3 regions of the Paenibacillus sp. FSL R7-0272 genome follow, and region 2 is predicted to be linked to each of the others. Evidence: a T-box and tRNA genes for the amino acid it is inferred to sense, from the RefSeq annotation. Region 2 holds a T-box; the other regions hold tRNA genes.
What was found. A T-box is a leader RNA that pairs with one kind of tRNA and senses whether it is charged. The one in region 2 lies ahead of ileS (isoleucine--tRNA ligase), so its partner is inferred to be a tRNA-Ile.

Region 1 (10,547 bases), 960 kb from region 2:
TGAGCCACTTCCGCATAATGGCTGGGGATATAGGATTTGAACCTATGCATGACGGAGTCAAAGTCCGTTGCCTTACCGCTTGGCTAATCCCCATTAGATAACAAAGGGGCGATCGAGGGGAATTGAACCCCCGAATGCCGGATCCACAAACCGGTGCGTTAACCACTTCGCCACGATCGCCATATAGAAACTACTTTTAAAATTAATTGGCAGGGGCAGCAGGAATTGAACCCACACCAACGGTTTTGGAGACCGTTGTTCTACCTTTAAACTATGCCCCTAAAAACTGGTGGAGGATGATGGATTCGAACCACCGAACCCGTACGGGAGCAGATTTACAGTCTGATGCGTTTGGCCACTTCGCTAATCCTCCAGGATTACATGGTGCCGGCGAGAGGACTTGAACCCCCAACCTACTGATTACAAGTCAGTTGCTCTACCAGTTGAGCTACACCGGCATATTAAGTTTTCTATCAAGGTGGCTCGGGACGGAATCGAACCGCCGACACGAGGATTTTCAGTCCTCTGCTCTACCGACTGAGCTACCGAGCCATAATAAAGTTTAAGCTTGAGTCGCTACACTTTATCCAGGGCATCAGTGCCATACAGCAGATGTAGTGAACAACTTGCCTCATGTTAAGAATTAAATGGCGGAACCGACGGGATTCGAACCCGCGATCTCCTGCGTGACAGGCAGGCATGTTAGGCCAACTACACCACGGTTCCAGATCACTTTCGGTTAGAAAAGTTACAATTGCGGGGGCAGGATTTGAACCTGCGGCCTTCGGGTTATGAGCCCGACGAGCTACCGGGCTGCTCCACCCCGCGTCATCAAAAAATTATATGGTGGAGGCTGAGGGGATCGAACCCCCGACCCTCTGCTTGTAAGGCAGATGCTCTCCCAGCTGAGCTAAGCCTCCGAACAACACATTTATGATCTTACCATAAATTCGATATGAAAATCAACTCTTTTTTGAAGTGATGAGTTTCTCATCTCAGTTTATAGTTTGAAAATAATAATGACCCGTAGGGGATTCGAACCCCTGTTACCTCCGTGAAAGGGAGGTGTCTTAACCCCTTGACCAACGGGCCTTACTGAAGAAGAATTATGGCGGAGAGAGAGGGATTCGAACCCTCGAGACGCTTGTGACGCCTACACGATTTCCAATCGTGCTCCTTCGGCCAGCTCGGACACCTCTCCATGGCTCCCCGAACAGGACTCGAACCTGTGACAACTCGATTAACAGTCGAGTGCTCTACCAACTGAGCTATCAGGGAATATGTTTCAGAGTTATTGTACTCTGAAAACTAGATTCGAAACGAAACGCACGCGATTTAAAACTTGCATATTGGATAAGCCCTCGACCGATTAGTACTGGTCAGCTCCATGCATTGCTGCACTTCCACCCCCAGCCTATCTACCTCGTCGTCTTCAAGGGGTCTTACATACTGGGAAATCTCATCTTGAGGGGGGCTTCACGCTTAGATGCTTTCAGCGCTTATCCCGTCCGTACATAGCTACCCAGCGGTGCTCCTGGCGGAACAACTGGTACACCAGCGGTACGTCCATCCCGGTCCTCTCGTACTAAGGACAGCTCCTCTCAAATTTCCTACGCCCACGACAGATAGGGACCGAACTGTCTCACGACGTTCTGAACCCAGCTCGCGTACCGCTTTAATGGGCGAACAGCCCAACCCTTGGGACCTACTTCAGCCCCAGGATGCGATGAGCCGACATCGAGGTGCCAAACCTCCCCGTCGATGTGGACTCTTGGGGGAGATAAGCCTGTTATCCCCAGGGTAGCTTTTATCCGTTGAGCGATGGCCCTTCCATGCGGTACCACCGGATCACTAAGCCCGACTTTCGTCCCTGCTCGACTTGTAGGTCTCGCAGTCAAGCTCCCTTATGCCTTTGCACTCTTCGAATGATTTCCAACCATTCTGAGGGAACCTTTGGGCGCCTCCGTTACTCTTTAGGAGGCGACCGCCCCAGTCAAACTGCCCACCTGACACTGTCCCCGCACCGGTTTACGGTACCAGGTTAGAACCTAGATACGATCAGGGTGGTATCCCAACGGTGCCTCCACGCAAGCTGGCGCTCACGCTTCAAAGGCTCCCACCTATCCTGTACAGATCGTACCCAAATTCAATATCAAGCTGCAGTAAAGCTCCATGGGGTCTTTCCGTCTTGTCGCGGGTAACCTGCATCTTCACAGGTATTAAAATTTCACCGGATCTCTCGTTGAGACAGCGCCCAAGTCGTTACGCCATTCGTGCGGGTCAGAATTTACCTGACAAGGAATTTCGCTACCTTAGGACCGTTATAGTTACGGCCGCCGTTTACTGGGGCTTCGGTTCACAGCTTCGGATTGCTCCTAACCACTCCCCTTAACCTTCCAGCACCGGGCAGGCGTCAGCCCGTATACTTCGCCTTACGGCTTCGCACAGACCTGTGTTTTTGCTAAACAGTCGCTTGGGCCTTTTCACTGCGGCCCCCTCGTGCTATTCACACTACCGGGGCACCCCTTCTCCCGAAGTTACGGGGTCATTTTGCCGAGTTCCTTAACGAGAGTTCTTCCGCGCGCCTTAGAATTCTCTTCTCGCCTACCTGTGTCGGTTTGCGGTACGGGCACCTTCATCTGGCTAGAGGCTTTTCTTGGCAGTGTGAGATCATGACCTTCGCTACTGTAATTTTCACTCCCCATCACAGCTCAGCCTTACGGTTAGCGGATTTGCCTACTAACCAGCCTTACTGCTTGGACAGGCATCCATCAGCCTGCGTCACTACCCTACTGCGTCCCCCCATCGCTCGTAACGATTTACGGTGGTACAGGAATTTCGACCTGTTGTCCTTCGACTACGCCTTTCGGCCTCGCCTTAGGTCCCGACTTACCCTGAGCGGACGAGCCTTCCTCAGGAACCCTTAGGCTTTCGGCGGATCAGATTCTCACTGATCTTTTCGTTACTCATACCGGCATTCTCACTTGTATAATGTCCAGCGCTCCTTACGGTACACCTTCAACCCTTATACAACGCTCCCCTACCCCTGATGCAAAGCATCAAGCCATAGCTTCGGTGGTGTGTTTAGCCCCGTTACATTTTCGGCGCAGAGTCACTCGACCAGTGAGCTATTACGCACTCTTTCAATGGTGGCTGCTTCTAAGCCAACATCCTGGTTGTCTGTGCAACTCCACATCCTTTCCCACTTAACACACACTTGGGGACCTTAGCTGATGGTCTGGGCTGTTTCCCTTTTGACAATGGATCTTAGCACTCACTGTCTGACTCCCGGAAGTAAGTCTATGGCATTCGGAGTTTGACTGAGCTTGGTAACCCTTGCGGGCCCCGCACCCAATCAGTGCTCTACCTCCACGACTCTGTTTTCCGAGGCTAGCCCTAAAGCTATTTCGGGGAGAACCAGCTATCTCCGAGTTCGATTGGAATTTCTCCGCTACCCCCACCTCATCCCCGCATTTTTCAACATGCGTGGGTTCGGGCCTCCAGTGCGTGTTACCGCACCTTCACCCTGGACAGGGGTAGATCACCCGGTTTCGGGTCTACGTCCACGTACTATGGCGCCCTATTCAGACTCGCTTTCGCTGCGGCTCCGGCTCTTCACCTTAACCTTGCACGGGAACGTAACTCGCCGGTTCATTCTACAAAAGGCACGCCATCACCCCTAAAACGGGCTCTGACTTTTTGTAAGCACACGGTTTCAGGTTCTATTTCACTCCCCTTCCGGGGTGCTTTTCACCTTTCCCTCACGGTACTGCTTCACTATCGGTCGCTAGGAAGTATTTAGCCTTGGCAGATGGTCCTGCCGGATTCATACGGGGTTTCACGTGCCCCGCACTACTCGGGATCCGTCTCGGAGGGAACAGACTTTCAATTACAGGGCTTTTACCTTCTTTGGCGGGCCTTTCCAGACCTCTTCGCTTAACCGGTTCCTTTGTAACTCCATGTGAGACGTCCCACAACCCCAAAGAGCAAGCTCTTTGGTTTGGGCTTCTCCGCGTTCGCTCGCCGCTACTGACGGAATCACTATTGTTTTCTCTTCCTCAGGGTACTTAGATGTTTCAGTTCCCCTGGTATGCCTCTACTTGCCCTATGTATTCAGACAAGAGTAACTGGAAATTACCCCAGCTGGGTTTCCCCATTCGGACATCCCCGGATCAAAGCTTGCTTACAGCTCCCCGAGGCAGTTTCGTTGTTCGCCACGTCCTTCATCGGCTCCTAGCGCCTAGGCATCCTCCGTGTGCTCTTAGTAGCTTAACCATATGCTCCGGTTTCGTCTGCTCGCTTCCCTTGTTTTGGACTACGTCCAAAGCCAAAAGTCGCTCCCACCCGATACCATCGCAATTGCATTATCTACCGTTTTTATTGAAACTTGTTTAACACAAGTTCAGCTAAAAAGGAATGTTCTAATTCGCGTTTGTTTCATTTCGATATCTAGTTTTCAAAGAACAAGCTTGTAAATCTTGTTGGTGGAGCCAAGCGGGATCGAACCGCTGACCTCCTGCTTGCAAGGCAGGCGCTCTCCCAGCTGAGCTATGGCCCCATACATTATTCAGATGTTAAAATGGTGGGCCCTGGTGGACTCGAACCACCGGCCTCACCCTTATCAGAGGTGCGCTCTAACCAACTGAGCTAAGGGCCCACATTTATATAAGTTTTGAACCCGTAATGGGTTACGCTTGGCGGCGTTCTACTCTCCCAGGACCCTGCGGTCCAAGTACCATCGACGCTGAAGGGCTTAACGGTCGTGTTCGGGATGGGAACGTGTGGAACCCCTTCGCTATCGCCACCAAACGTTTGAGAGTTTGAGCTCTCAAAACTGAGCAACGAGTGAGTGGTTTGCAGCTGAGCTGCATATTTGAATGTTTCCACGCGGGAAACGATTCTCCATAGAAAGGAGGTGATCCAGCCGCACCTTCCGATACGGCTACCTTGTTACGACTTCACCCCAATCATCTATCCCACCTTCGGCGGCTGGCTCCTTGCGGTTACCCCACCGACTTCGGGTGTTATAAACTCTCGTGGTGTGACGGGCGGTGTGTACAAGACCCGGGAACGTATTCACCGCGGCATGCTGATCCGCGATTACTAGCAATTCCGACTTCATGCAGGCGAGTTGCAGCCTGCAATCCGAACTGAGACCGGCTTTGGTGGGATTGGCTCCATCTCGCGATTTCGCTGCCCGTTGTACCGGCCATTGTAGTACGTGTGTAGCCCAGGTCATAAGGGGCATGATGATTTGACGTCATCCCCACCTTCCTCCGGTTTGTCACCGGCAGTCTATCTAGAGTGCCCACCCGAAGTGCTGGCAACTAAATATAAGGGTTGCGCTCGTTGCGGGACTTAACCCAACATCTCACGACACGAGCTGACGACAACCATGCACCACCTGTCTCAACTTTCCCCGAAGGGCACCTAACGCATCTCTGCCTCGTTAGTTGGATGTCAAGACCTGGTAAGGTTCTTCGCGTTGCTTCGAATTAAACCACATACTCCACTGCTTGTGCGGGTCCCCGTCAATTCCTTTGAGTTTCAGTCTTGCGACCGTACTCCCCAGGCGGAGTGCTTAATGTGTTAACTTCGGCACCAAGGGTATCGAAACCCCTAACACCTAGCACTCATCGTTTACGGCGTGGACTACCAGGGTATCTAATCCTGTTTGCTCCCCACGCTTTCGCGCCTCAGCGTCAGTTACAGCCCAGAGAGTCGCCTTCGCCACTGGTGTTCCTCCACATCTCTACGCATTTCACCGCTACACGTGGAATTCCACTCTCCTCTTCTGCACTCAAGTCACGCAGTTTCCAGTGCGATCCGGGGTTGAGCCCCGGGATTAAACACCAGACTTACATGACCGCCTGCGCGCGCTTTACGCCCAATAATTCCGGACAACGCTTGCCCCCTACGTATTACCGCGGCTGCTGGCACGTAGTTAGCCGGGGCTTTCTTCTCAGGTACCGTCACCTTGAGAGCAGTTACTCTCCCAAGCGTTCTTCCCTGGCAACAGAGCTTTACGATCCGAAAACCTTCATCACTCACGCGGCATTGCTCCGTCAGGCTTTCGCCCATTGCGGAAGATTCCCTACTGCTGCCTCCCGTAGGAGTCTGGGCCGTGTCTCAGTCCCAGTGTGGCCGATCACCCTCTCAGGTCGGCTACGCATCGTCGCCTTGGTGAGCCGTTACCTCACCAACTAGCTAATGCGCCGCAGGCCCATCCCCAAGTGACAGATTGCTCCGTCTTTCCAGTTCTCTTCAGGCGAAGAAAACAAGTATTCGGTATTAGCTACCGTTTCCGGTAGTTGTCCCAAGCTTGAGGGCAGGTTGCCTACGTGTTACTCACCCGTCCGCCGCTAACCATCCGAGAAGCAAGCTTCTCTTCAAGTCCGCTCGACTTGCATGTATTAGGCATGCCGCCAGCGTTCGTCCTGAGCCAGGATCAAACTCTCCAATAAAGATGAATTTCGTCAGCGTCGTTAAACGCAGTGGAACTCATCGGGGTATTGAAAAGAGCGATAAGCTCATTTTGAATCTGACGAGATTAAAAATCTCATTTTGATCTTGCAAGCAAGATCGATACTCACTCGTTGTTCAGTTTTCAAAGATCAAACACGATTGTTTTACTTACTTTCTCGTCCTCACCAAGTTTCGGCGGCGACTTAAATAATGTAACACATTTCGTTTGTTTTCGTCAAGAATTTTTTTTGAATTTCTTTTTTAACACTTTATGTTCTTCACTTTTCCTCAACTGAATTTGTCATTTTATGATGATTTACTCATTTGGGGAACGAAATATAATGTACCATAATCTCCAGATCAGAGTCAACACCTAAACATATAAATTATTAAACAAACAAAAAAGGAAGGTTACCCCTCCTTTATAAACCATTTCACATTATCTCATTGATAGAATCAATCAACTCTCGATCCAATAGCGAATTTCCCGGCCTTCCCCTTCTAATGAGGGCCATCCAGCTGATTCTTTAACTATAGAACGAAACACAAGTTTTCGAAGTACCAACGGCAGGTCCTTGCGAACAAATCTTAATTGAGGATGATGAACCAGTTCATTAATACTCCATGGCTCTTTTCGGCTTCTAATCACACGGAGCAGAAGTTCAGAGCATTCTCCCATTTTCGACATGACAGAAAACTCACAAGCGAGCAATACAAGCTCCACGCGCTGTTCCAAAGTCTCAGAACTTACAGTCAGTTCCTGATACAGCTTCCATAATGCACGATCTAATTGCTGCACATGAGTCCAGACGGCATGATCAGGGTAGATGCCCTGTTCAATAAGCACGATCCTTGCCCAGCTGCCCAGTGCCTCCAATGCATTGTAATAGGCATCCACAACATGCCCCTGCTGGATATGACGCTTCGCCTCAACGTACATCCTCAGAAAACTGGTAAACTCGTGAAACAGTTTTTGCTCACGCAACTCGTTCCCGAACGAAGATAACTCTTCTCTCAAATCGCTAATCTGGTTGCCCGTTTCCCAGATAATCTCACCATCAATAAGGCATTGCATGAGATTATCATGTTCTCCCGTAACCGCAGTAATCTGTAAATCAGACTGGCTGACATAGATCAACTGATAACGAAGATCTCCGTATCTGTAATGTTCGACCGTTGACATCGATTGATCTGTGTTATGCACGATCAGTACCATCAAGTCAAAATCCTGGATCAGGGAGCCGTGGAATCGCTCTCCCGGGTGGGAATAAGCGATAGCCCCAACTGCCCCTGTCTCTTCCGACTGCTCGGACAAAAAAGCAAGGTTCTTTAATTCCACGATTCCCTCCATACAATTTATACAATTCATGGCAGTTTAGCGCCAAGTCAGTTATAATGTAATTCGACATGATATACAATGTTTCCTTCTTTTTCAGGTCCGATACTACTCATACGATAGGAGCATTTTTTATGATTTTTAAATCAGCAAAAATTAATGCTTTTCGCACTTGGGGATTGCTGTTAACCATGCTAGGAATGGGCCTAATGATACTCGGCACAGCCGGAATTGTGTTCTGGGGACATGCCGGAAAGGTCATCGCAGCGGTCGGCCTTGTGATCGGGCTTGTTGCCATGCTGGGCAGTTTGATCATTTATTTCTGGGCAGGCATGCTCTCAACCAGTGCTGTGCAGGTCGATTGTCCAGAATGCGGCAAGTTAACGAAGATGCTGGGTAAAACAGATCGTTGCATGTTCTGTCATACCATTCTGACGATGGACCCGAACAAAGCCAATACAATGAGTCCGCCTGTGGAACCAACCACTCCACCAGCCGCGCCTTCCAAGTAACTCACAGGCGCCGAAATCCCATTAATGCATTTTGTCCATAAACCTTCACTGTACACTCTTAAACTCTGTACTCAACCTACAAGGTGGGTAAACGTATCCAGCGCGGTTTGTAGTGCATAGAGTTGCAGGTGTATCTGTTGTTAACACGTTCTGAAACAGTAATCGTCCCAACAAAAAAGACCCGGTATCTTTACCGGGTCTTTTTTGATATGGAAAATGATGAGAATAATAAGTTCGATTTATTTTAATTTATTTAGTATAACCAGCCTCTTTGAGTGTTTCCCATGCCGATGCATTAGCAAAGCTTCTATTCCATGCAGCTACTCCGCCCAGTTTCAACGAAGAAATAAGATCTACCCTTGCTTGCAAGGATACTGCATCTTCGATCCAGATTTTTTTGACAGCGCCATCTTCCTTATACTCTACATAGTTTTGTCCACTTGCTTGATCTAGAACAGGTTTGAGTTTCTTCTCTTTAATTAACTCCTGCACGGAATTCATACCTACCGCTTTGGAGGAAACTTTGATCTCTCCCTGCTCATTCGCTTTTTCAGTCCAAATCCGAGTATATAGAGGAACGGCCATAATCAGCTTGTCTGAAGGCACTTCATCTTCTTCCAGTATGCGGCGCATCGAGGATTCGGTCCATGGCAGGGAGGCAACAGAACCTGCTTTTGGACTGGCTGCCCAGTGCTCGTCATACGCCATCACGACAATATAATCGGCAAAAGCTCCTAATCCACGACGATCCAAAAACGCAGACCACATTTCACTATTTGATTTTGGCGTAACATCCACCGATAACATCAGGCCGTGAATACGAGCCATCGCCTTCATTTCACGTACAAATTGGGTAACATTCGCTCCATCTTTGGTATATACATTTTCAAAGTCGATATTAATACCATCCAGCCGGAACGTTTTAGCATAGTCCAGCATTTGTTCAATGATGTGTGTACGTTTGGCGTAGGTAGACAGTGCCTCCTTCGTGATGTCCGGATCGAAACTGTTATCCATCAATCCCCATACTTCCATCCCTGAACGCTTGGCCCAGTTCACATAGGCTTGATCTCCTTTGCTTTTCACTGAGCCATTGCCATCCGTAATATGGAACCATGTCGGGCTCACTACGTTTACCCCAGGCATCTTGCCAATGGAGCTTACGTCAGGCTGACGATTGTAGACAGCCTCCCACACCAGATTCACCGGTTTGTTTTTCCACTTTTTCTCCGCCGCAGTGGGTGTAAACTTCGGCGTGTCCAGCGTCTTTTTCTCACCTAGAACAAGATGATCATTATCTACATAACCGGCATAACCGTTATCCATCTGCACAAAGCTCTGATCTGTTCCCGTCTGCCACACCCGCACTCTTACATTCTGCTTCATATCCGTGAGAATGGGGGACGACTCTTCTCCGCTCTTATACAACGGAACGGTCTGATCTTCTTTGGATGACAACGTATCAATCGTTGCATATTGGATCGTATCTCCACCGCGCATCAAAATAACGGCTCCTGTTGTCGGATCTTCCTGAACGGTCAGCCCGTACACCTCCTTCAACGGTTGAAGGGGAATATACGCCTCATTAGACTTTACCTCCGGCTTTACTTTCAGCGGATAATTTTGATGATTCAGTTCAGCCTGGGTACTGCCCTCTTTCATATGCAACACTCTCTGCGGAGAAGCGATAATGATATCCCCCGAGTCAGGTTCGTATCGTATTCCCGGATCTACCGTTTCTTGCAACACTTTCACGGGCAGTTTAAGCTGACCACCTGTGCCGGAAGCATCCTCATCCATAAGCTGTCCATCTACAAAAATAGGCTGATTTCTCCCGAGCCAATCCGGGTCCTCATAAACCTTATTCAACCATACGCTGGTAATAAGCCAATAGGCACCACCTGCCACCAAACATGCACCAAGTAACCCTGGCCAAAATGAACGTCGTTTACGACGTGTATATTTGCTTTTTCTACCCAAACGACTACCTCCGTTAATTCCATAGATGATGGTAAACATCCCAAAAATCATAGATATATTCACATGGATGTTTTTCTCAGAACTCTGTATAAATAAAAAACGTGAAGAATCCATACTGAATTCCACACGTTAATATTGTAAATCATCTCTATTGATGCCTGCAACTTTTGCACACACCATATACTTCCAATCGGTGACCATGTACCTCAAATCCGGTGCTTGACTCAGCCTGAAGCTCCACACTCTTTAACGAT
Region 2 (10,547 bases):
AGCATTACGTCTGACGATCAGAAAATCTCGGAACTGGAGCATGGGGACTATATGGGTTCCCTGCTCGGTCTCGGGATGAAACGAGGCAAGATTGGAGATATTCAAGTGCTGGAGGATGGCTGCCATACTGTAGTGGCAGCAGAGACCGGCGCTTTTTTATCGCTTCAATTGAATCAGGTGCATCGGTTGCACGTATTTACAGAACTACTGCCATTGAATCAGATGAAATGGTCTGCAACGAAATTGGACACTATAGATATTACCGTTGCCTCGATGCGACTGGATGGTATCTGTGCAGATGTGCACCGATTAAGCCGTAGCAAAATACTGATTCCAATTAAAGCAGGACGCTGTAAAGTGAACTGGAAAGTGGTGGAAGACCCCTCAAAGCCGCTTAAGGCAGGAGATGTGGTATCCATTCAAGGATTTGGTCGTTTTAAGGTGCTTGAACAGGAAGGAATGACCAAAAAGGGACGTTGCCGGGTAAAGATCGGTAAATTTGCTTGATGTTATTGCAGGATAATCCGAATTCTTGTCGAAATGTTAAACGTAAAGGTAAAAAAATATCCGGTGTTTCCGATATACATTAAAGTACAAGATGTGGATCTCTGCAGATCGTGAGAGCAGATTCTGCTATTCCGTAAAAAGTTACCAGTTCAGGTTTCTTTCTTACGGCCCCTTGGGTGGAACCCATATGCTGCAAACCTTCTCTATAGTGAGAAGGAATTTTTACAGGAGGTGGACAGCATGCCATTAACGCCGCTGGACATACATAACAAGGAATTCTCCCGACGCTTGCGTGGGTATGACGAGGATGAAGTCAATGAATTCCTGGATCAAGTCATCAAAGATTACGAAGGCGTCATTCGCGAGAACAAGGAGCTGAGCAATCAGTTGCTGTCCGTTCAGGAGAAGCTGGATCATTTTGCTACCATCGAGGAGACGCTTAGCAAAACGATCATCATTGCGCAGGAAGCTGCTGACGATGTGAAGAATAACGCAAAGAAGGAAGCTCAGTTAATTGTGAAGGAAGCAGAGAAAAATGCAGACCGAATCGTTAACGAAGCGCTTGGCAAGTCCCGTAAGATTGCTTTGGAAGTGGAAGAACTGAAGAAGCAGGCATCCATCTATCGTGCGCGTTTCCGTACGCTCGTTGAAGCTCAGCTTGAATTGCTGACACAGGATGGCTGGGAAGCACTGGAGAGCCGTGAGCAGGAAGTGCGTGACCGTGAGCGGGAGATGAAAGAGATTTATTAGTCTGCTGCCCGGTTGACTTTTGCGGGTAAAGAAGCTATAACTATATTCATATTGAATAGTGATTCCATGACGGGCTCAGTACGTTATGATCTCATCCCTCAGAGAGTTGGTGTCTGGTGCAAACCAACGGATGAGTTATAGCCGAATATCCTCCCGGAGAAGTGACGCTGAAGCGGTGAATGCATTGCCGTGTGTAAGCTGAACCGTAAGCCGTACGTTATAACGGTACCCTGCAGTAGTTTAGCGGGGCTTAAGCGCTGTTGATGACAGAGCATACTCGGGGTAACCTGAATGTGGTTTGTGATGAACAGAATTAGGGTGGTAACGCGAGATGAACCTCGTCCCTTTCCAGGGACGAGGTTTTTTTGTGTTCTAAAACGGTGAGCGGAATCTGTGAGCTACGATGGTGTATGTTTAATGTTTTACAATCGATTCATCTTAACAACAGAAAGGAAGTCGAACAGCATGCAACGAGTTGATGTCAAAGAAAAAGCACGTGCAAGAGAACTGCGTGTGTTAGATAAATGGAAAACGGAGAATACGTTTAAACGCTCCATTGAGAACCGGGAAGGCAAGCCGAACTTCGTATTTTATGAAGGCCCACCTACAGCCAATGGTAAACCACATATCGGTCACGTGCTTGGTCGTGTAATTAAAGACTTTGTTGGACGTTACAATACGATGAAGGGTTACCGCGTTGTGCGTAAAGCGGGATGGGATACACACGGCTTACCTGTAGAGCTTGGAGTTCAGAAAAAATTGGGTATCTCCCACAAGTGGGAAATCGAAGATTATGGCGTGGAGAAATTTATCAACGAATGTAAAGCAAGTGTTTTTGAATACGAGCAGCAATGGCGTGATTTGACGGAAGGGATCGGATACTGGACGGATATGAATAATCCGTACATCACCCTCGACAACAACTACATCGAGAGTGTGTGGAACATCCTAGCGACGATCCATGAGAAAGGTTTGTTGTACCGCGGTCACCGCGTAAGTCCATACTGCCCTTCTTGCCAAACAACATTGAGTTCGCATGAAGTTGCACAAGGATACAAGGACGTTAAAGATTTGAGTGCGACGGCAAAATTCAAGCTGGATGACAGTGGCGAATTCGTATTGGCCTGGACGACGACCCCTTGGACATTGCCTTCTCACGTTGCACTTGCTGTAAACCCGGCAATGGACTACTCTCGTGTACGTCAAAATGATGAAGTGTATATCATGGCGACGAACTTAGTGGAGAAAGTTATGAAAGATAGCAAAGGCGATTATGAGATCATTGGTGCACTGAAAGGTGCAGACTTGGTAGGTAAAACGTACAGCCCGCCATTTAACTACGTAGAGGCCGAGAAAACCAACATCATTCTGGGGGCAGGATTTGTTACAGACGCAAGTGGTACGGGTATTGTTCACATGGCTCCTGCACATGGTGAAGATGACTACCGTGTCTGCCGTGAGAATGGCATCAGTTTTGTGAACATGGTTGACCTGGAAGGCAAGTTTGTAGCACAAGTTACTGATTTTGCAGGTCGTTTCGTGAAGGACTGCGACATCGACATTGTGAGATACTTGTCTGAGCATGGCCGTCTGTTCAGCAAAGAGAAATATGAGCACAGCTACCCGTTCTGCTGGCGGTGTGATACTCCACTTCTCTACTATGCTATGGACAGCTGGTTTATCCAAACAACAGCAATCAAGGATCAGTTGATTGCAAACAATAGTGAAGTGGAATGGTATCCGGGTCATGTGCGTGAAGGACGATTTGGGAAGTTCCTTGAGGATCTCGTGGACTGGAATATCAGCCGTGACCGTTACTGGGGAACACCGCTTAACATCTGGGTGTGTGAAGAGACAGGCGAACAGTTTGCTCCTCATAGCATTGCTGAGTTACGTGCGCGTGCGGTAGGCGATGTGCCGGAAAACCTCGAGTTGCATAAGCCGTATGTAGATGAAGTGAAGGTGCTCAGCTCTTGCGGCAAATACGAAATGAAGCGTACACCTGAAGTCATCGATGTATGGTTCGACAGCGGCTCCATGCCGTTTGCGCAGCAACATTATCCTTTTGAAAATAAAGAAGTGTTTGAGCAACAATATCCTGCAGATATGATCTGTGAAGGGATTGACCAAACGCGCGGCTGGTTCTACAGCCTGCTCGCGGTATCTACACTTTTGACAGGCAAAGCGCCTTATAAAGCTGTTATGGCAACAGGACACGTACTGGACGAAAATGGCCAAAAGATGTCCAAATCCAAAGGTAATGTTATCGATCCTTGGGAAGTTATCGAGGAGTACGGTACGGACGCATTCCGCTGGGCGTTGTTGTCTGACAGTGCACCGTGGAACAGCAAACGTTTCTCCAAAGGCATCGTAGGAGAAGCGAAGTCCAAAATGGTGGATACGCTGGTGAACACTCATGCATTCCTGACGCTGTACGCAACGATCGATGGATTCGATCCACAGGAACATCCATTCCAAGTGTCTGCTCACAAATTAGATCGCTGGATTCTGTCCAGATTGAACAGCCTGATCCTTGTGGTAGAAAAAGCATTGTCCGTGAACGACTACCTGAACTCTTCCAAAGCGATCGAAGCCTTTGTAGATGAGCTCAGTAACTGGTATATCCGCCGTTCCCGTGATCGCTTCTGGGGAAGTGGTTTGACAGAGGATAAACTGGATGCGTACCGTACCCTTACCGAAGTGCTCGTGACTACAGCGAAGTTGGTTGCGCCATTCACTCCAATGCTGGCTGAGGATATTTACCTCAACCTGACAACGGGCGAAAGTGTGCATATGGATGACTATCCTGTAGCGAATGAAGCATTAATCGATGCGGCTCTGGAGCAAGATATGGAAACAGCTCGCCGCGTTGTTGAGCTTGCTCGTAACGTTCGTAACGAGACTGGTATCAAAACGCGTCAGCCATTGTCCGAGTTGATCGTATCCCTTGACAAAGGCTTTGATCTGGCAAGTTATGAAGAGATCATCAAGGAAGAGATCAACGTCAAAGGAATTCGTACAGAACATAACGATGCCGAGTTTGTTGATTTTACACTCAAGCTGAACCTTAAAGTCGCGGGTAAAAAATACGGCAAAAACGTAGGTTTCCTGCAAAACTTGTTCAAAGGCATGACGGCGGATGAGACCCGTAAAGTGGTAGCGGAAGGTGCATTTAACGTCGTTTCTCCGGAAGGCGAGGAACTACAGGTGACGGATGAGGAGTTGCTGGTTGAGAAACAGGCTAAATCGGGCTTTGCTTCTGCATCCGGTTATGGTTTGACGGTAGCCCTCAACACAGAGATCACAACGGCGCTGGAGCAAGAAGGCTGGGTTCGTGAAGTGGTTCGTGCGGTACAGGATACTCGTAAACGTCTGGATCTGCCAATCGAGAAAAGAGTGCGCCTGACGCTGGATGTGGATGCCGATCTTCAAGCAGCTATTGAAGCATTTGACGATGTTCTGCGTGAAAATGTACTGGTGACTGACGTGACATTTGGTAAGGTGGATGGCATGGAGCAAGTAGAAGCCGGAGGCAAGGGCATCGGAATCTTTATTGAAGCGTAGTGAACAAGAATAAGTAAGATTAAAATAAATGAGCCACAGCTAAGGGGCAATTCCTGAAGCTGGGCTCATTTGTTTTTGTTTGTTTTTCCACAGATCGGGCAATGATTAAATTGTGCAGTTCTTTTTAAAAAAGTAACACGTTCGTTTGATCTATATTGATGCAAGGATTGGAGCGAAACATGAGCAAACAGGATAAGTCAGCTGAGTCCAGTGCAACAGAAACAGCGGAAATAGCTAAGGTGGACACACCGCATGATAAAATTGAAGAATTACATACGTTAACCAACCGTCTTGCGAGTGAGCTGGAGCGTTCACGTATTGCCCAATATACGGAATTGCTAAATCGGCCGTGGAAGCTAATTGGGCTGAATCTCTTGTCCGGTGCAGCCAGAGGTGTAGGAATTGCCATCGGATTTACTTTTTTCGCGGCCACCATTATCTATGTGTTACAGGTTCTTGGTGCATTAAACCTCCCTATCGTCGGAGATTATATTGCTGATATTGTACGAATCGTACAAAGGCAGCTTGATATGAACACGTATTGAAAAATAAGGCCTTTAGGGCTCACCTGTAAACTCAATACGTGTCATCATCGTCTGAGTCGGGTTCAAGTAATCCTAAGCCCTCACCCTTCTCCAGGTATTGTCGGTACTGACGATTACGTACAATCGAAACATCGTGACCGTAAATATCCGTTGCGACAAAGCTTTCGTAAGCCTCAACAAAGCCGTCCAGCTCTTCCGTAGCTTCAATAGCCATCACATCATAGCTGTCGATATTACCGTTTTCCGCCATTGCCGGGGAATTCGAGTTGCCCCAACTCTCCACGATCTGCCAAGCGTCTTCGCCGTCAAAACCATTCTGATCATCCCGCTCGTCCAGACTGGTACGTCCAAATGATGGGGCGAGGAACTCTTCTTCCACAGGCCGATTTTCGGAAACGACAGTTTCCGGTTGATGCTTTTTACAGTACTTTGTGTATGGAACGGCCTCCATACGCTCATAAGGGATCGGTTGCTGGCAGACAGCGCATGTACCGTAATGACCTTCTTCAATCGAGTGCAGGGCGGAATCAATACGTTCGAGTTGAAATTCATCATGCTCCAGCAAGGAGATGTCTTTTTCTCGTTCATATACCTCTGTGGCAAGATCACCAGGATGATTATCAATCGGTGACAGTTCACCTGTTTGTAGTTTTAATGAGTCTCCAAGGCCGTAGTGTTCGTTCTCTGACAACCGGTGTTCGATATCCCGTTTATCTGACAAGAGCTGGGAACGCAATGATTGCATTTGCTCGGTTGTAAAATGTGACATGGCTTTCCCCTTTCTATTCCATTTGGAATCCGGTTTTTTCTCCGTTCTAGGATGTGCCTTTTGGAGCAGGATTACAGAAGGCAAATGTTATCGGTTTTTCCAATCCGCCTAAGCCAATATTGCTTCACAAGGTTGCCACGTCATGGACGATCTCTGAATAGCTGTGCTACAATAAATAAGTCTGGCGAATGCTTGGTATCGCTGGAAAAGACAAGAACGGAGTGACAACAAACGTGGTGTATTATATCCTTGCTTTTATCGTATTTCTAGTGGATCAGGGAACAAAGTATCTGATTGCTACCCGGATGGAGCTTAGAGAAGAAATTCCGGTCATTGGTAATTTTTTTGTCATCACTTCCCATCGAAATTCAGGTGCAGCGTTTGGTATCCTGCAGGATCAACGCTGGTTCTTTATTGTGGTGACCATTATTGTGGTTGTCGCCTTGATTTGGTATTTGCAAAAAGTAAAAGATACCCCGCACAAATTGCTACCAGTAGCGCTTAGCCTAGTGCTTGGAGGAGCGATTGGTAACTTCCTTGACCGTGCGTTGACGGGGGAAGTTGTAGACTTTGTGCAGCTTAATTTTGGGAGTTACACGTTTCCGATTTTCAACATTGCTGACTCGGCCATCTGTATCGGGGTAGCTTTGATTATTGTGGAGACATTATTGGAAGGACGTCGTGAAAAAGCGGCCGCTAAGATTGAAGGGAATGAGCATCATGAGTAATTTGAATGAGGAACAACGCAATAACGATGAGCAATTTAATGGCGAGGAACGTATGGAATGGATCGTTGCCGCTGAACATAAGAAGGAACGTGTGGATAAATATATTACAGATGCTGTAGATAACGTGTCTCGCTCGCAAGTGCAACTATGGATTGCAGATGGTGCAGTTACTGTCAATGGTGCTCTGGTGAAGTCCAATGCGAAGCTGTCAGAAGGAGATCAGATCGTATTACAGATTCCCGAGCCTGCTGCGGTGGAGATTATTGCGGAAGATATCCCGCTTGAAGTGGTTTATGAAGACAGTGATCTGATTGTCATTAACAAACAACGTGGACTGGTCGTACATCCTGCACCGGGGCATACATCAGGAACACTTGTGAACGCTCTAATGTACCATTGCAAGGATCTTTCCGGTATTAACGGAGAACTTCGTCCAGGGATCGTACATCGGATTGACAAGGATACGTCAGGCTTGATTATGGCGGCCAAAAACGACCGGGCGCATGCTTCACTAGCTGCCCAGTTGAAGGAGCACAGTGTGAACAGGCGTTATATTGCACTCGTTCATGGGCATCTCAGTCATGATCAAGGTACCATCGATGCACCGATCGGACGGGACACGAATGATCGTAAAATGTACACAGTCACCGAACGTAACAGCAAACATGCAGTGACTCATTTTACAGTGACGGAGCGCATCAACGATTATACCTTGCTCGAGTTAAAGCTCGAAACAGGGCGTACCCATCAGATCCGGGTGCATATGAAATTTATCGGTCATCCTCTTGTTGGTGATCCGACGTACGGGCGGAACAAAGGTATCAAAATGAATGGACAGGCTCTGCATGCGGCAACACTTGGTTTTGTGCATCCTTCCACAGGAGAATACATGGAATTCAGTGCACCGATTCCGCAGGATATGGAAGATGTACTCGCTTCGCTGAGAAGCCGCTGACCTTTGAAGAAAGTACAAATGTTCGGATATTTTGTCCATGGTGTTGAATGCTCAAATGCTTCATATTAAAACATGAGAAATTTGCGTCAAAATGAGGAGATGAACACATTATGAGTATCGATAAATATCAGGAAACGTATATCCAAACTAATTTTGCCGACCGTATCGGCGGCTCCAACTATGGTAAAGACACGAACATCTATAAATTCGAAAAAATCAAACGTGCGAAAGCTTCGGCCAAAAAAGACTTTCCCGATGTCGAACTGATTGACCTTGGGGTTGGTGAACCCGACGAGATGGCTGACGCAGGCATCGTTGCTGCACTTGCTGCAGAAGCGGCTAAACCAGAGAACCGCGGGTACGCCGATAATGGTATTCCTGAATTCAAAACAGCCGCAGCTGCTTACCTGAAAAACGTATTTAATGTGGATGGTATTGATGCGGATACAGAAATCGTACATTCCATCGGTTCCAAACCGGCTTTGGCAATGTTACCTTCTTGCTTCATTAATCCAGGTGATGTAACGATTATGACTGTGCCTGGTTATCCTGTAATGGGCACACACACGAAATATTTGGGTGGAGAAGTATTCAATATTCAATTGACCAAAGAGAACAACTTCTTGCCTGATCTGACAGCTATTCCTGAAGATATCGCTAAACGTGCAAAATTGCTTTATCTGAACTATCCAAATAACCCGACTGGTGCAAGTGCAACAGTGGAGTTCTTTACAGAGGTCGTTGAATGGGCGAAAAAATACAATGTCGTTGTTGTGCACGATGCTCCATATGCAGCATTGACGTATGATGGCAAAAAGCCTTTCAGTTTCCTTTCTGTACCAGGAGCCAAAGATGTAGGTGTAGAACTGCACTCTCTCTCCAAATCTTACAACATGACAGGTTGGAGAATTGGCTTCGTAGCCGGTAATCCTCTCGTTGTCAAAGCATTCAGTGATGTGAAGGACAACAACGATTCCGGTCAATTCATCGCGATTCAGAAGGCAGCGGCTTACGGATTGAATCATCCTGAAATTACGGAGAAAATTGCAGAAAAGTATTCCCGCCGTCACGATATGCTGGTTGCAGCGCTCAACGAGCTGGGCTTCCAAGCGGAGAAACCAAAAGGTTCTTTCTTCCTTTATGTTGAAGCACCAAAAGGTGTGGTCGGTGGACGTCGCTTCGAGTCAGGAGAAGACTTCTCCCAATTCCTGATTCGTGAGAAGCTGATTTCATCCGTGCCTTGGGATGATGCAGGTAACTTTGTTCGTTTCTCCGTTACATTCATTGCGAGTGGCGAAGAAGAAGAGAAACGTGTTATTACTGAAATCAAACGTCGTCTGAGTGACGTAGAGTTTGAATTTTAATTCAAACATGCGTTAATATAGACTATAAAGAGTAAAAAGAGACCGGAAACGGTCTCTTTTTTATGTCAAAATAAATCCTTTATCCTCTTTACAAAAATAACCAAGCAACTTATGATTAAGTCTTTACGTTATTTGTATAGACTAATCCGTTAGAATTGTTGTTGAAGGGAGTTATTGCTATTGTTTTCATCACGGCAAGATACCGCGTCTTCTGCTGTAGGTAATGCTGGAACCGTTTCTGGTTTATTTAAATTGCTAAGGCCTAAACAGTGGACAAAAAATTTGCTGTTATTTGCAGCATTGTTATTTTCATTTGAGGAAATCCGAACGGAGACCATTGTTTCAACAGTGATTGGCTTTCTGTTATTTAGCCTTGTTGCAGGATGTGTGTATATACTGAACGACTATGTAGATCGGGAACGGGATAGGCAACATCCGACTAAGCAATTCCGTCCAATCGCTTCAGGGCAGGTTAATCCTACACATGCAATAGTATTCGGAATGGCTCTCCTTGTGTTTTCCTTGGGAGCTGCTTTTGTGATGAATCCGTTGTTCGGTGTATTGTGCATTGTGTATTTCCTACTGAACGTATCTTATTCTTTTGTACTGAAACATCTCGTTATTCTGGATATGATGACTATTGCGGCAGGTTTTGTGCTTCGTGCAATTGCTGGTGGTGTATTGATTCATGTGCCGTTCACCCCTTGGTTTCTGATTTGCACGATGTTGTTATCGCTGTTCCTTGCGATTGGTAAACGGAGAAATGAACTTACATTGCTCGAAGGCAACACAGGATCACATCGTAAAGTGCTGGATAATTACTCGATAACGTTACTGGATCAGTTCAACACGATCGTCACGACAGCAACCATCATCAGTTATTCACTGTTCACCTTTACGTCAGATCGCACCATTCATCTGATGTGGACCATTCCACTGGTGATTTATGGCATGTTCCGGTATTTGTATCTGATCCATATGAAAAATCAGGGCGGATCACCGGACCGGGTTTTATTTGAGGACAAGCCTATCCTGATTACGGTTATTTTGTATGTAGTGAGTGTGATTACGATTTTTGCCATTTTCGAATGATCATAGAGAGATTTAGTATAGAGGGGGATCAGGGTGAAACGAACGAAGGTTGCGATCTTTGATATCGATAAAACGATTATACGCAGTGACTCCATGTTTCAATTTGTATTTTATAGTGTGCGACGTTATCCTTGGCAAGTATGGCGTCTGCCTGTCATTGCATTCCATACCTTCCTATTCAAAGCGGGTATTATGACGGTTGAACGAGTTAAACGTTCCTATTTTCAAGAAATCAAACGTATGTCTGAAAAAGACCTGGAGCATTTTTTCGAG
Region 3 (10,547 bases), 2.3 Mb from region 2:
AAGCAGATGCTGGAGATATTTGCGGAAGAGTTGCCGGATGTTGTCATTGGGTCGTATACGCATGTTCCACCGGCTGGGATGGCTCGTCCCAAAAAGCTAATTACCTCTTGAATGAATTAGATTGCAACCGGGTTTAGGCCGTGTTATAATCTGCTGTGTTGTGCCATTTACTCTGGGTCCGCTTGAGGCTCAGGGCGGAAAGAGGTGAAAGGTAATGAAAGAAGCAATTCATCCTAAATACACGATTGGTCAAGTATCCTGCGCATGCGGTAATACTTTTGAGACTGGTTCGGTTAAAGAAGGACTTCGTGTAGAGATTTGCTCCGCGTGCCACCCGTTCTTCACAGGTAAACAGAAGTTTATCGATGCTGGCGGCCGTGTGGACCGTTTCAAAAAGAAATACGGAATCTAATCGTACAATTCCTTGTGGATTGTCTAATTATTGTATCCCAATCACCCCTGCTATTTTGGCAGGGGTTTTTAGTTACTTATACAGAGAAGTGTGTGGTTTCCATTTTCCAGCCGGTTGCATTTTGGACTACCTTGCGTTATACTATTTCTTACCGTGCTAGATGGGGAGGTAGCGGTGCCCTGTAACTCGCAATCCGCTATAGCGAGGTTGAATTCCTGTTAGAGGTTTTGTCGATGTGAGGTTTGGTCCCTGAACGTGGTGTTGACGGTTGGGTCCTCCGCAATGAGTACTCATGAACCTGGTCAGGTCCGGAAGGAAGCAGCCATAAGTGAGATCACTCTTGTGCCGGAGGGTTGCCTAGCCTGAGCTATTGTTCAGGGGTGCCGCTTGGATCGCAAATATCGATAGCAGGTGCACGGCTTAACCTTTTAAATTGTAGAGACCTTTGCAGCAGTATAAATGCAGGGGTCTTTTTTGATATGTTGAAAAAACCGCGTATGAAATGAGTCAGATAAAGTTTGGATTCACTCTGGAATATAGTATAATGGGGTGACGACAACGGACTCGAATGCGAAGTGGAAGGAAGGTAACGCATCATGGAGCATATCGCGTTATACCGGGCGTGGCGTCCTCAGTCGTTCCAGGATATGGTGGGACAACAACATATTATTCAGACCTTGCAGAACGCGATTCGTGAACAGCGGACCTCCCACGCTTATTTGTTTAGCGGTCCCCGAGGGACGGGGAAGACAAGTGCGGCCAAAATATTGGCCAAGGCTGTAAACTGTGAACGCGGACCTGCAACTGAGCCTTGTAACGAATGTGAGGCTTGCCGCCGAATTACGAATGGCGCTGTTATGGATGTGCAGGAGATTGATGCTGCCTCCAATCGGGGCGTCGAGGAGATCCGCGATCTTCGGGAAAAGGTGAAGTATGCCCCTACCGAAGTCCGGCAGAAAGTTTATATTATTGATGAAGTGCACATGTTGACGACAGAGGCGTTCAATGCTTTGCTCAAAACATTGGAGGAGCCGCCGCCACATGTAATGTTTATTTTAGCAACGACGGAACCGCATCGTCTGCCTGCTACCATTATATCGCGTTGTCAGCGATTTGATTTTCGCCGCGTATCTCTGGAAGAACAGACAGCCAGATTGACTTTGATCTGTGAACAGGAAGGGATGGAAGCGGATCAAGATGCGTTGCAGTACATTGCCCGTCTATCTGATGGTGGGATGAGGGATGCGCTCAGTGTGCTGGATCAAATCTCTTCATTTACCGATGGGAAAGTAACGTATCAGCAGGTTATGGACATGACAGGCGGTATTCCTTCAGAACAATTTGCCAAGCTCGCATCCTCCTTGCTCAAAGGGGATGTCGGTCATATTTTGCAGATGATCGAGGGCTTTATGCATGAAGGCAAGAGTGCGGACAAATGTATGGAGAATCTGCTCTACTATTTCCGGGATTTACTGATGATCAAGATGGTGCCAGATGCGGACAAACTGACGGATCGGGTGTTGAACCCGGAATCGTTTCGAGATATGGCGGAATCGTTTACGAAGGAACAGTTGTTTCAGATGATCGATACGCTGAATCGGTACCAGAGTGAGATGAAATATGCAGTTCAGCCGCAGACATTGTTTGAGGTGGCTCTGCTTAAACTGTGTAGTATCCCGGCTATGGGCGGAGCTGCTTCATCGGTTGGAGTGACTTCTCCTTCTGCACCCGCTGATACTGGAGAGATCAATCGATTGAAACAGCAGCTTGCTGAGCTGGAGAAAAAGCTAGATCGGGCGCTCAAGAGTGGTCTGTCAGGTGGGGATGCGGCTTCAAATGCTCCTGCACGACCGGCAACACGTGCGCCAATGTCCAGAGCGAACGCTCCGGTGAAGCTTCCGGCGAATTTGGATCAATATATTGCGCGCAAAGGATCTCCAGAATTCACGGAGATCAGCAAAAAATGGAGCCAGATTTTGCAACGCGTCAAAGAAGAGAAAGTTACGGTTCATGCTTGGTTTATGGATGGAGAGCCGGTTTCACTGCTCGAAGACAATGTGCTGGTTGCTTTTAAGAACAACATTCACCGTGAAACAACGGAAAAACAGGCGAATCGTGATGTCATTGAGCGGGTGCTTTCGGAACAGCTTGGGCGTCCGGCTCGACTTGTGACGATGATGCTTAGGGACTGGACTGGTGCGATGGAAGGAGCTTCTGAAACGCCAAAGGAGGATTTTAAGCTTGAACCAGAGCATGAAGATGGTGGTTCAGGCGATAAACAGCCTTGGATTGATGAAGCTATTCAGTTATTTGGCGAAGATCTCGTAGTCATTAAAGAGTAGTACATTACGATGTAATGTGTATAATTTGAGATAACTATATTAAAGGAGATGACGGATATGAATAACATGAACCAAATGATGAAACAAGTGAAGAAAATGCAGGAGCAAATGCTGAAGGCGCAGGAAGAACTCGCGGACAAAACGGTTCAAGGTACTTCTGGCGGCGGAGTGGTAACTGCTGAAGTTAACGGGCATAAAAAACTGCTTGCCATCACGATCAAGCCTGAAGCCGTAGATCCGGATGATGTTGAAATGCTTCAAGACCTTGTCATGACTGCTGTGAATGATGCTTTGACAAAAGCAGATGAAATTGCGAATCAGGATATGGGTAAATTCACGGGTGGCATGAAAATTCCGGGGTTATTTTAGTATAAACTGATCCTGTCAAAAGGAGACACAACCGATTGTATTATCCTGAACCGATAGCCAAGCTGATTGATGCCTTCACCCGTCTTCCTGGGGTGGGTCCGAAGACAGCGGCTCGTTTAGCTTTTCATGTGCTTAACATGAAGGAAGATGACGTTATTGATTTTGCCAAAGCGCTCGTGAGTGTGAAGCGTAATCTCCATTACTGTTCTGTGTGCTGTAATATTACAGATACAGACCCTTGCCGGATATGTCAGGATAAGTCGAGAGATGTGTCCGTCATCTGTGTAGTCCAAGATTCGAAAGATCTGGTAGCTATGGAGCGGACTAAGGAATTCGATGGGTACTACCATGTGTTGCAGGGGGCGATTTCTCCAATGGAGGGAATTGGTCCGGATGATATACGCTTGAAAGAGCTGTTAACTCGTTTGAGTGATGAGCGGGTAAAAGAATTGATTTTGGCGACTAATCCCAATATTGAGGGAGAAGCTACGGCGATGTACATTTCCCGCCTAGTGCGTCCGTTTGAAATTAGTGTGACCCGTATTGCTCACGGATTACCCGTGGGCGGCGATCTGGAGTATGCAGATGAAGTTACACTTTCGAAGGCGCTGGAAGGACGCAGAGAGATGCGCTAATGTATCTAGTTGCGTGTGAGCTTGATAAGGGTGTCGTTCGTATAGAAGACAATCCAATAAATTGATTTATATTGCAAGAGAGAGCCGTGAGCTCTCTCTTTTTTTTATTATAAAAGTAGATGTCCGAGTTCTAAGTTTGTCCCTTCCTTGATATGTATGAGAGTGTGCTATACGGATGGATAAGGGAGGGTGTTTATGTTGATATGGCGAAAAAAGCGTAGCTTAAGGGACGGGAAGAAGAGAGAGCTTGCGAAACTGGAGGCGGAGTTGGTTTATGTGGATGTGCAGAAGGCCAAACAAGAGTGGGAACGTGCGATGCGACAGTTTGAGGATGCTCTGGGAGAGGATGAGATCGATTATGCCATCTATGTGCTTGAAGCGGCCGAGAGGAAATATCAAATTCATTTGAAACGGGCCAAACGGTTGAATGGGATGGATGTGACTACTACCGATCGAGAACTCAGTGTGTAATTAGAGTGAGGTGGCTGAGTATACAGGTGATTTTATATATAGTTGGAGGTGGAATGTATGAAGAGTGTTATTCTGGGAAGCATATTGGTCGCCTCTCTGCTGGCGCTGGTTATTGTTTTGTTTAGAAAACGCTTAGGATTAACAATCTTTACATCAATCGGAATTCATGTGGTGCTTGCGGCCGCTGGGATATATGTCGTAAATTATTCGGGTTGGATAACAGGAACTTATATCCCTTTAAATCCTGCAACAATAGGTACAGTTACTGTTCTGGGACTCCCGGGGGTTGGTCTGTTATTGGGGTTGAAAATTTCTTTGTTCGGGTAGTTGACTACCGAGCAATATATATGGTACATTATATCTCGTTGCTTTGCTTGCTTGGTTATACGCTTTGCTTGAAACAAATGAAGTTCATTACGAACTTCAAAAATAATTTCAAAAAAAGGCTTGACCAAAACAAACGAAGTATGATATATTATAAAAGTCGCCGCTGAGACAAAATGGTGATGAAAAAAAGAAGTTTGATCTTTGAAAACTGAACAACGAGTGAGTATCGATCTTGCTTGCAAGATCAAAAATGAGATTTTTAATCTCGTCAGATTCAAAATGAGCTTATCGCTCTTTTCAATACTTTATTGGAGAGTTTGATCCTGGCTCAGGACGAACGCTGGCGGCATGCCTAATACATGCAAGTCGAGCGGACTTGAAGAGAAGCTTGCTTCTCGGATGGTTAGCGGCGGACGGGTGAGTAACACGTAGGCAACCTGCCCTCAAGCTTGGGACAACTACCGGAAACGGTAGCTAATACCGAATACTTGTTTTCTTCGCCTGAAGAGAACTGGAAAGACGGAGCAATCTGTCACTTGGGGATGGGCCTGCGGCGCATTAGCTAGTTGGTGAGGTAACGGCTCACCAAGGCGACGATGCGTAGCCGACCTGAGAGGGTGATCGGCCACACTGGGACTGAGACACGGCCCAGACTCCTACGGGAGGCAGCAGTAGGGAATCTTCCGCAATGGGCGAAAGCCTGACGGAGCAATGCCGCGTGAGTGATGAAGGTTTTCGGATCGTAAAGCTCTGTTGCCAGGGAAGAACGCTTGGGAGAGTAACTGCTCTCAAGGTGACGGTACCTGAGAAGAAAGCCCCGGCTAACTACGTGCCAGCAGCCGCGGTAATACGTAGGGGGCAAGCGTTGTCCGGAATTATTGGGCGTAAAGCGCGCGCAGGCGGTCATGTAAGTCTGGTGTTTAATCCCGGGGCTCAACCCCGGATCGCACTGGAAACTGCGTGACTTGAGTGCAGAAGAGGAGAGTGGAATTCCACGTGTAGCGGTGAAATGCGTAGAGATGTGGAGGAACACCAGTGGCGAAGGCGACTCTCTGGGCTGTAACTGACGCTGAGGCGCGAAAGCGTGGGGAGCAAACAGGATTAGATACCCTGGTAGTCCACGCCGTAAACGATGAGTGCTAGGTGTTAGGGGTTTCGATACCCTTGGTGCCGAAGTTAACACATTAAGCACTCCGCCTGGGGAGTACGGTCGCAAGACTGAAACTCAAAGGAATTGACGGGGACCCGCACAAGCAGTGGAGTATGTGGTTTAATTCGAAGCAACGCGAAGAACCTTACCAGGTCTTGACATCCAACTAACGAGGCAGAGATGCGTTAGGTGCCCTTCGGGGAAAGTTGAGACAGGTGGTGCATGGTTGTCGTCAGCTCGTGTCGTGAGATGTTGGGTTAAGTCCCGCAACGAGCGCAACCCTTATATTTAGTTGCCAGCACTTCGGGTGGGCACTCTAGATAGACTGCCGGTGACAAACCGGAGGAAGGTGGGGATGACGTCAAATCATCATGCCCCTTATGACCTGGGCTACACACGTACTACAATGGCCGGTACAACGGGCTGCGAAATCGCGAGATGGAGCCAATCCCAACAAAGCCGGTCTCAGTTCGGATTGCAGGCTGCAACTCGCCTGCATGAAGTCGGAATTGCTAGTAATCGCGGATCAGCATGCCGCGGTGAATACGTTCCCGGGTCTTGTACACACCGCCCGTCACACCACGAGAGTTTATAACACCCGAAGTCGGTGGGGTAACCGCAAGGAGCCAGCCGCCGAAGGTGGGATAGATGATTGGGGTGAAGTCGTAACAAGGTAGCCGTATCGGAAGGTGCGGCTGGATCACCTCCTTTCTATGGAGAATCGTCTTCCAGAGCGAAGACATTCAAATATAAAATCTAGCCAGGTCGGCTAGTTACTCACTCGTTGCTCAGTTTTGAGAGCTCAAACTCTCAAACGTTTGGTGGCGATAGCGAAGGGGTTCCACACGTTCCCATCCCGAACACGACCGTTAAGCCCTTCAGCGTCGATGGTACTTGGACCGCAGGGTCCTGGGAGAGTAGAACGCCGCCAAGCGTAACCCATTACGGGTTCAAAACTTATATAAATGTGGGCCCTTAGCTCAGTTGGTTAGAGCGCACCTCTGATAAGGGTGAGGCCGGTGGTTCGAGTCCACCAGGGCCCACCATTTTAACATCTAAATAATGTATGGGGCCATAGCTCAGCTGGGAGAGCGCCTGCCTTGCAAGCAGGAGGTCAGCGGTTCGATCCCGCTTGGCTCCACCAACAAGATTTACAAGCTTGTTCTTTGAAAACTAGATATCGAAACGAAACAAACGCGAATTAGAACATTCCTTTTTAGCTGAACTTGTGTATAACAAGTTTCAATAAAAACGGTAGATAATGCAATTGCGATGGTATCGAATAGGAGCGACTTTTGGCTTTGCGCAAGCAAAACAAGGGAAGCGAGCAGTCGAAACCGGAGCATATGGTTAAGCTACTAAGAGCACACGGAGGATGCCTAGGCGCTAGGAGCCGATGAAGGACGTGGCGAACAACGAAACTGCCTCGGGGAGCTGTAAGCAAGCTTTGATCCGGGGATGTCCGAATGGGGAAACCCAGCTGGGGTAATTTCCAGTTACTCTTGTCTGAATACATAGGGCAAGTAGAGGCATACCAGGGGAACTGAAACATCTAAGTACCCTGAGGAAGAGAAAACAATAGTGATTCCGTCAGTAGCGGCGAGCGAACGCGGAGAAGCCCAAACCAAGGAGCTTGCTCTTTGGGGTTGTGGGACGTCTCACATGGAGTTACAAAGGAACCGGTTAAGCGAAGAGGTCTGGAAAGGCCCGCCAAAGAAGGTAAAAGCCCTGTAATTGAAAGTCTGTTCCCTCCGAGACGGATCCCGAGTAGTGCGGGGCACGTGAAACCCCGTATGAATCCGGCAGGACCATCTGCCAAGGCTAAATACTTCCTAGCGACCGATAGTGAAGCAGTACCGTGAGGGAAAGGTGAAAAGCACCCCGGAAGGGGAGTGAAATAGAACCTGAAACCGTGTGCTTACAAAAAGTCAGAGCCCGTTTTAGGGGTGATGGCGTGCCTTTTGTAGAATGAACCGGCGAGTTACGTTCCCGTGCAAGGTTAAGGTGAAGAGCCGGAGCCGCAGCGAAAGCGAGTCTGAATAGGGCGCCATAGTACGTGGACGTAGACCCGAAACCGGGTGATCTACCCCTGTCCAGGGTGAAGGTGCGGTAACACGCACTGGAGGCCCGAACCCACGCATGTTGAAAAATGCGGGGATGAGGTGGGGGTAGCGGAGAAATTCCAATCGAACTCGGAGATAGCTGGTTCTCCCCGAAATAGCTTTAGGGCTAGCCTCGGAAAACAGAGTCGTGGAGGTAGAGCACTGATTGGGTGCGGGGCCCGCAAGGGTTACCAAGCTCAGTCAAACTCCGAATGCCATAGACTTACTTCCGGGAGTCAGACAGTGAGTGCTAAGATCCATTGTCAAAAGGGAAACAGCCCAGACCATCAGCTAAGGTCCCCAAGTGTGTGTTAAGTGGGAAAGGATGTGGAGTTGCACAGACAACCAGGATGTTGGCTTAGAAGCAGCCACCATTGAAAGAGTGCGTAATAGCTCACTGGTCGAGTGACTCTGCGCCGAAAATGTAACGGGGCTAAACACACCACCGAAGCTATGGCTTGATGCTTGCATCAGGGGTAGGGGAGCGTTGTATAAGGGTTGAAGGTGTACCGTAAGGAGCGCTGGACATTATACAAGTGAGAATGCCGGTATGAGTAACGAAAAGATCAGTGAGAATCTGATCCGCCGAAAGCCTAAGGGTTCCTGAGGAAGGCTCGTCCGCTCAGGGTAAGTCGGGACCTAAGGCGAGGCCGAAAGGCGTAGTCGAAGGACAACAGGTCGAAATTCCTGTACCACCGTAAATCGTTACGAGCGATGGGGGGACGCAGTAGGGTAGTGACGCAGGCTGATGGATGCCTGTCCAAGCAGTAAGGCTGGTTAGTAGGCAAATCCGCTAACCGTAAGGCTGAGCTGTGATGGGGAGTGAAAATTACAGTAGCGAAGGTCATGATCTCACACTGCCAAGAAAAGCCTCTAGCCAGATGAAGGTGCCCGTACCGCAAACCGACACAGGTAGGCGAGAAGAGAATTCTAAGGCGCGCGGAAGAACTCTCGTTAAGGAACTCGGCAAAATGACCCCGTAACTTCGGGAGAAGGGGTGCCCCGGTAGTGTGAATAGCACGAGGGGGCCGCAGTGAAAAGGCCCAAGCGACTGTTTAGCAAAAACACAGGTCTGTGCGAAGCCGTAAGGCGAAGTATACGGGCTGACGCCTGCCCGGTGCTGGAAGGTTAAGGGGAGTGGTTAGGGAGTAATCCCGAAGCTGTGAACCGAAGCCCCAGTAAACGGCGGCCGTAACTATAACGGTCCTAAGGTAGCGAAATTCCTTGTCAGGTAAATTCTGACCCGCACGAATGGCGTAACGACTTGGGCGCTGTCTCAACGAGAGATCCGGTGAAATTTTAATACCTGTGAAGATGCAGGTTACCCGCGACAAGACGGAAAGACCCCATGGAGCTTTACTGCAGCTTGATATTGAATTTGGGTACGATCTGTACAGGATAGGTGGGAGCCTTTGAAGCGTGAGCGCCAGCTTGCGTGGAGGCACCGTTGGGATACCACCCTGATCGTATCTAGGTTCTAACCTGGTACCGTAAACCGGTGCGGGGACAGTGTCAGGTGGGCAGTTTGACTGGGGCGGTCGCCTCCTAAAGAGTAACGGAGGCGCCCAAAGGTTCCCTCAGAATGGTTGGAAATCATTCGAAGAGTGCAAAGGCATAAGGGAGCTTGACTGCGAGACCTACAAGTCGAGCAGGGACGAAAGTCGGGCTTAGTGATCCGGTGGTACCGCATGGAAGGGCCATCGCTCAACGGATAAAAGCTACCCTGGGGATAACAGGCTTATCTCCCCCAAGAGTCCACATCGACGGGGAGGTTTGGCACCTCGATGTCGGCTCATCGCATCCTGGGGCTGAAGTAGGTCCCAAGGGTTGGGCTGTTCGCCCATTAAAGCGGTACGCGAGCTGGGTTCAGAACGTCGTGAGACAGTTCGGTCCCTATCTGTCGTGGGCGTAGGAAATTTGAGAGGAGCTGTCCTTAGTACGAGAGGACCGGGATGGACGTACCGCTGGTGTACCAGTTGTTCCGCCAGGAGCACCGCTGGGTAGCTATGTACGGACGGGATAAGCGCTGAAAGCATCTAAGCGTGAAGCCCCCCTCAAGATGAGATTTCCCAGTATGTAAGACCCCTTGAAGACGACGAGGTAGATAGGCTGGGGGTGGAAGTGCAGTAATGCATGGAGCTGACCAGTACTAATCGGTCGAGGGCTTATCCAATAGCAAGTTTTAATCGCGCACGTTTCGTTTCGAATCTAGTTTTCAAGGAGCAATCCTTGTACAACGTTGAGATTGTCTTTGGAGAGATACCCAAGTGGCTATAAGGGGACCCTCTGCTAAGGGGTTAGGCTGAGTAATCGGTGCGAGGGTTCGAATCCCTCTCTCTCCGCCATCTTTACCTAAGGATGGACAAGCAATCGAAACATTTATAATATGGCGGTGTAGCTCAGCTGGCTAGAGCGTACGGTTCATACCCGTAAGGTCGGGGGTTCGATCCCCTCCGCCGCTACCATATTACCCAGGAGGCTTAGCTCAGCTGGGAGAGCATCTGCCTTACAAGCAGAGGGTCGGGGGTTCGATCCCCTCAGCCTCCACCATATACGCCGGTGTAGCTCAACTGGTAGAGCAACTGACTTGTAATCAGTAGGTTGGGGGTTCAAGTCCTCTCGCCGGCACCATTAATGCCTGGAACCGTGGTGTAGTTGGCCTAACATGCCTGCCTGTCACGCAGGAGATCGCGGGTTCGAATCCCGTCGGTTCCGCCATTAATCTAAAATTAAATACGG

Region 1: it has a tRNA-Ile gene. The T-box ahead of ileS (isoleucine--tRNA ligase) is inferred to sense a tRNA for this amino acid. The anticodon was not compared.
Region 3: it has a tRNA-Ile gene. The T-box ahead of ileS (isoleucine--tRNA ligase) is inferred to sense a tRNA for this amino acid. The anticodon was not compared.

Annotation. Positions count from the first base shown of each region.
Region 1 is NZ_CP150221.1:5,324,640-5,335,186, forward strand. Features, by position in the region: tRNA gene MKY23_RS23505 (tRNA-Gly) at 1-14, opposite strand, end outside; tRNA gene MKY23_RS23510 (tRNA-Gln) at 19-93, opposite strand; tRNA gene MKY23_RS23515 (tRNA-His) at 108-180, opposite strand; tRNA gene MKY23_RS23520 (tRNA-Trp) at 208-281, opposite strand; tRNA gene MKY23_RS23525 (tRNA-Tyr) at 288-373, opposite strand; tRNA gene MKY23_RS23530 (tRNA-Thr) at 383-458, opposite strand; tRNA gene MKY23_RS23535 (tRNA-Phe) at 480-552, opposite strand; tRNA gene MKY23_RS23540 (tRNA-Asp) at 649-726, opposite strand; tRNA gene MKY23_RS23545 (tRNA-Met) at 755-828, opposite strand; tRNA gene MKY23_RS23550 (tRNA-Val) at 845-920, opposite strand; tRNA gene MKY23_RS23555 (tRNA-Glu) at 1,021-1,092, opposite strand; tRNA gene MKY23_RS23560 (tRNA-Ser) at 1,110-1,201, opposite strand; tRNA gene MKY23_RS23565 (tRNA-Asn) at 1,203-1,278, opposite strand; rRNA gene MKY23_RS23570 (23S ribosomal RNA) at 1,350-4,275, opposite strand; tRNA gene MKY23_RS23575 (tRNA-Ala) at 4,483-4,558, opposite strand; tRNA gene MKY23_RS23580 (tRNA-Ile) at 4,581-4,657, opposite strand; rRNA gene rrf (5S ribosomal RNA) at 4,693-4,809, opposite strand; rRNA gene MKY23_RS23590 (16S ribosomal RNA) at 4,909-6,464, opposite strand; gene MKY23_RS23595 (nucleotidyltransferase-like protein) at 6,926-7,804, opposite strand; gene MKY23_RS23600 (DUF2614 family zinc ribbon-containing protein) at 7,936-8,313, shown strand; gene MKY23_RS23605 (glycosyl hydrolase family 18 protein) at 8,563-10,293, opposite strand; gene perR (peroxide-responsive transcriptional repressor PerR) at 10,442-10,547, opposite strand, start outside.
Region 2 is NZ_CP150221.1:4,363,860-4,374,406, reverse strand. Features, by position in the region: gene MKY23_RS19450 (YlmH/Sll1252 family protein) at 1-507, shown strand, start outside; gene MKY23_RS19445 (DivIVA domain-containing protein) at 748-1,257, shown strand; T-box leader at 1,315-1,606, shown strand; gene ileS (isoleucine--tRNA ligase) at 1,723-4,821, shown strand; gene MKY23_RS19435 (DUF5665 domain-containing protein) at 5,001-5,366, shown strand; gene MKY23_RS19430 (TraR/DksA C4-type zinc finger protein) at 5,398-6,135, opposite strand; gene lspA (signal peptidase II) at 6,369-6,863, shown strand; gene MKY23_RS19420 (RluA family pseudouridine synthase) at 6,916-7,818, shown strand; gene MKY23_RS19415 (LL-diaminopimelate aminotransferase) at 7,929-9,182, shown strand; gene MKY23_RS19410 (decaprenyl-phosphate phosphoribosyltransferase) at 9,363-10,274, shown strand; gene MKY23_RS19405 (HAD family hydrolase) at 10,308-10,547, shown strand, end outside.
Region 3 is NZ_CP150221.1:134,287-144,833, forward strand. Features, by position in the region: gene MKY23_RS00620 (radical SAM protein) at 1-111, shown strand, start outside; gene rpmE (50S ribosomal protein L31) at 215-412, shown strand; RNA gene ffs (signal recognition particle sRNA large type) at 564-831, shown strand; gene dnaX (DNA polymerase III subunit gamma/tau) at 1,009-2,754, shown strand; gene MKY23_RS00640 (YbaB/EbfC family nucleoid-associated protein) at 2,812-3,123, shown strand; gene recR (recombination mediator RecR) at 3,159-3,758, shown strand; gene MKY23_RS00650 (DUF2508 domain-containing protein) at 3,954-4,229, shown strand; gene MKY23_RS00655 (pro-sigmaK processing inhibitor BofA family protein) at 4,287-4,556, shown strand; rRNA gene MKY23_RS00660 (16S ribosomal RNA) at 4,862-6,417, shown strand; rRNA gene rrf (5S ribosomal RNA) at 6,524-6,640, shown strand; tRNA gene MKY23_RS00670 (tRNA-Ile) at 6,676-6,752, shown strand; tRNA gene MKY23_RS00675 (tRNA-Ala) at 6,775-6,850, shown strand; rRNA gene MKY23_RS00680 (23S ribosomal RNA) at 7,055-9,981, shown strand; tRNA gene MKY23_RS00685 (tRNA-Ser) at 10,062-10,153, shown strand; tRNA gene MKY23_RS00690 (tRNA-Met) at 10,197-10,273, shown strand; tRNA gene MKY23_RS00695 (tRNA-Val) at 10,283-10,358, shown strand; tRNA gene MKY23_RS00700 (tRNA-Thr) at 10,364-10,439, shown strand; tRNA gene MKY23_RS00705 (tRNA-Asp) at 10,449-10,526, shown strand; tRNA gene MKY23_RS00710 (tRNA-Phe) at 10,546-10,547, shown strand, end outside.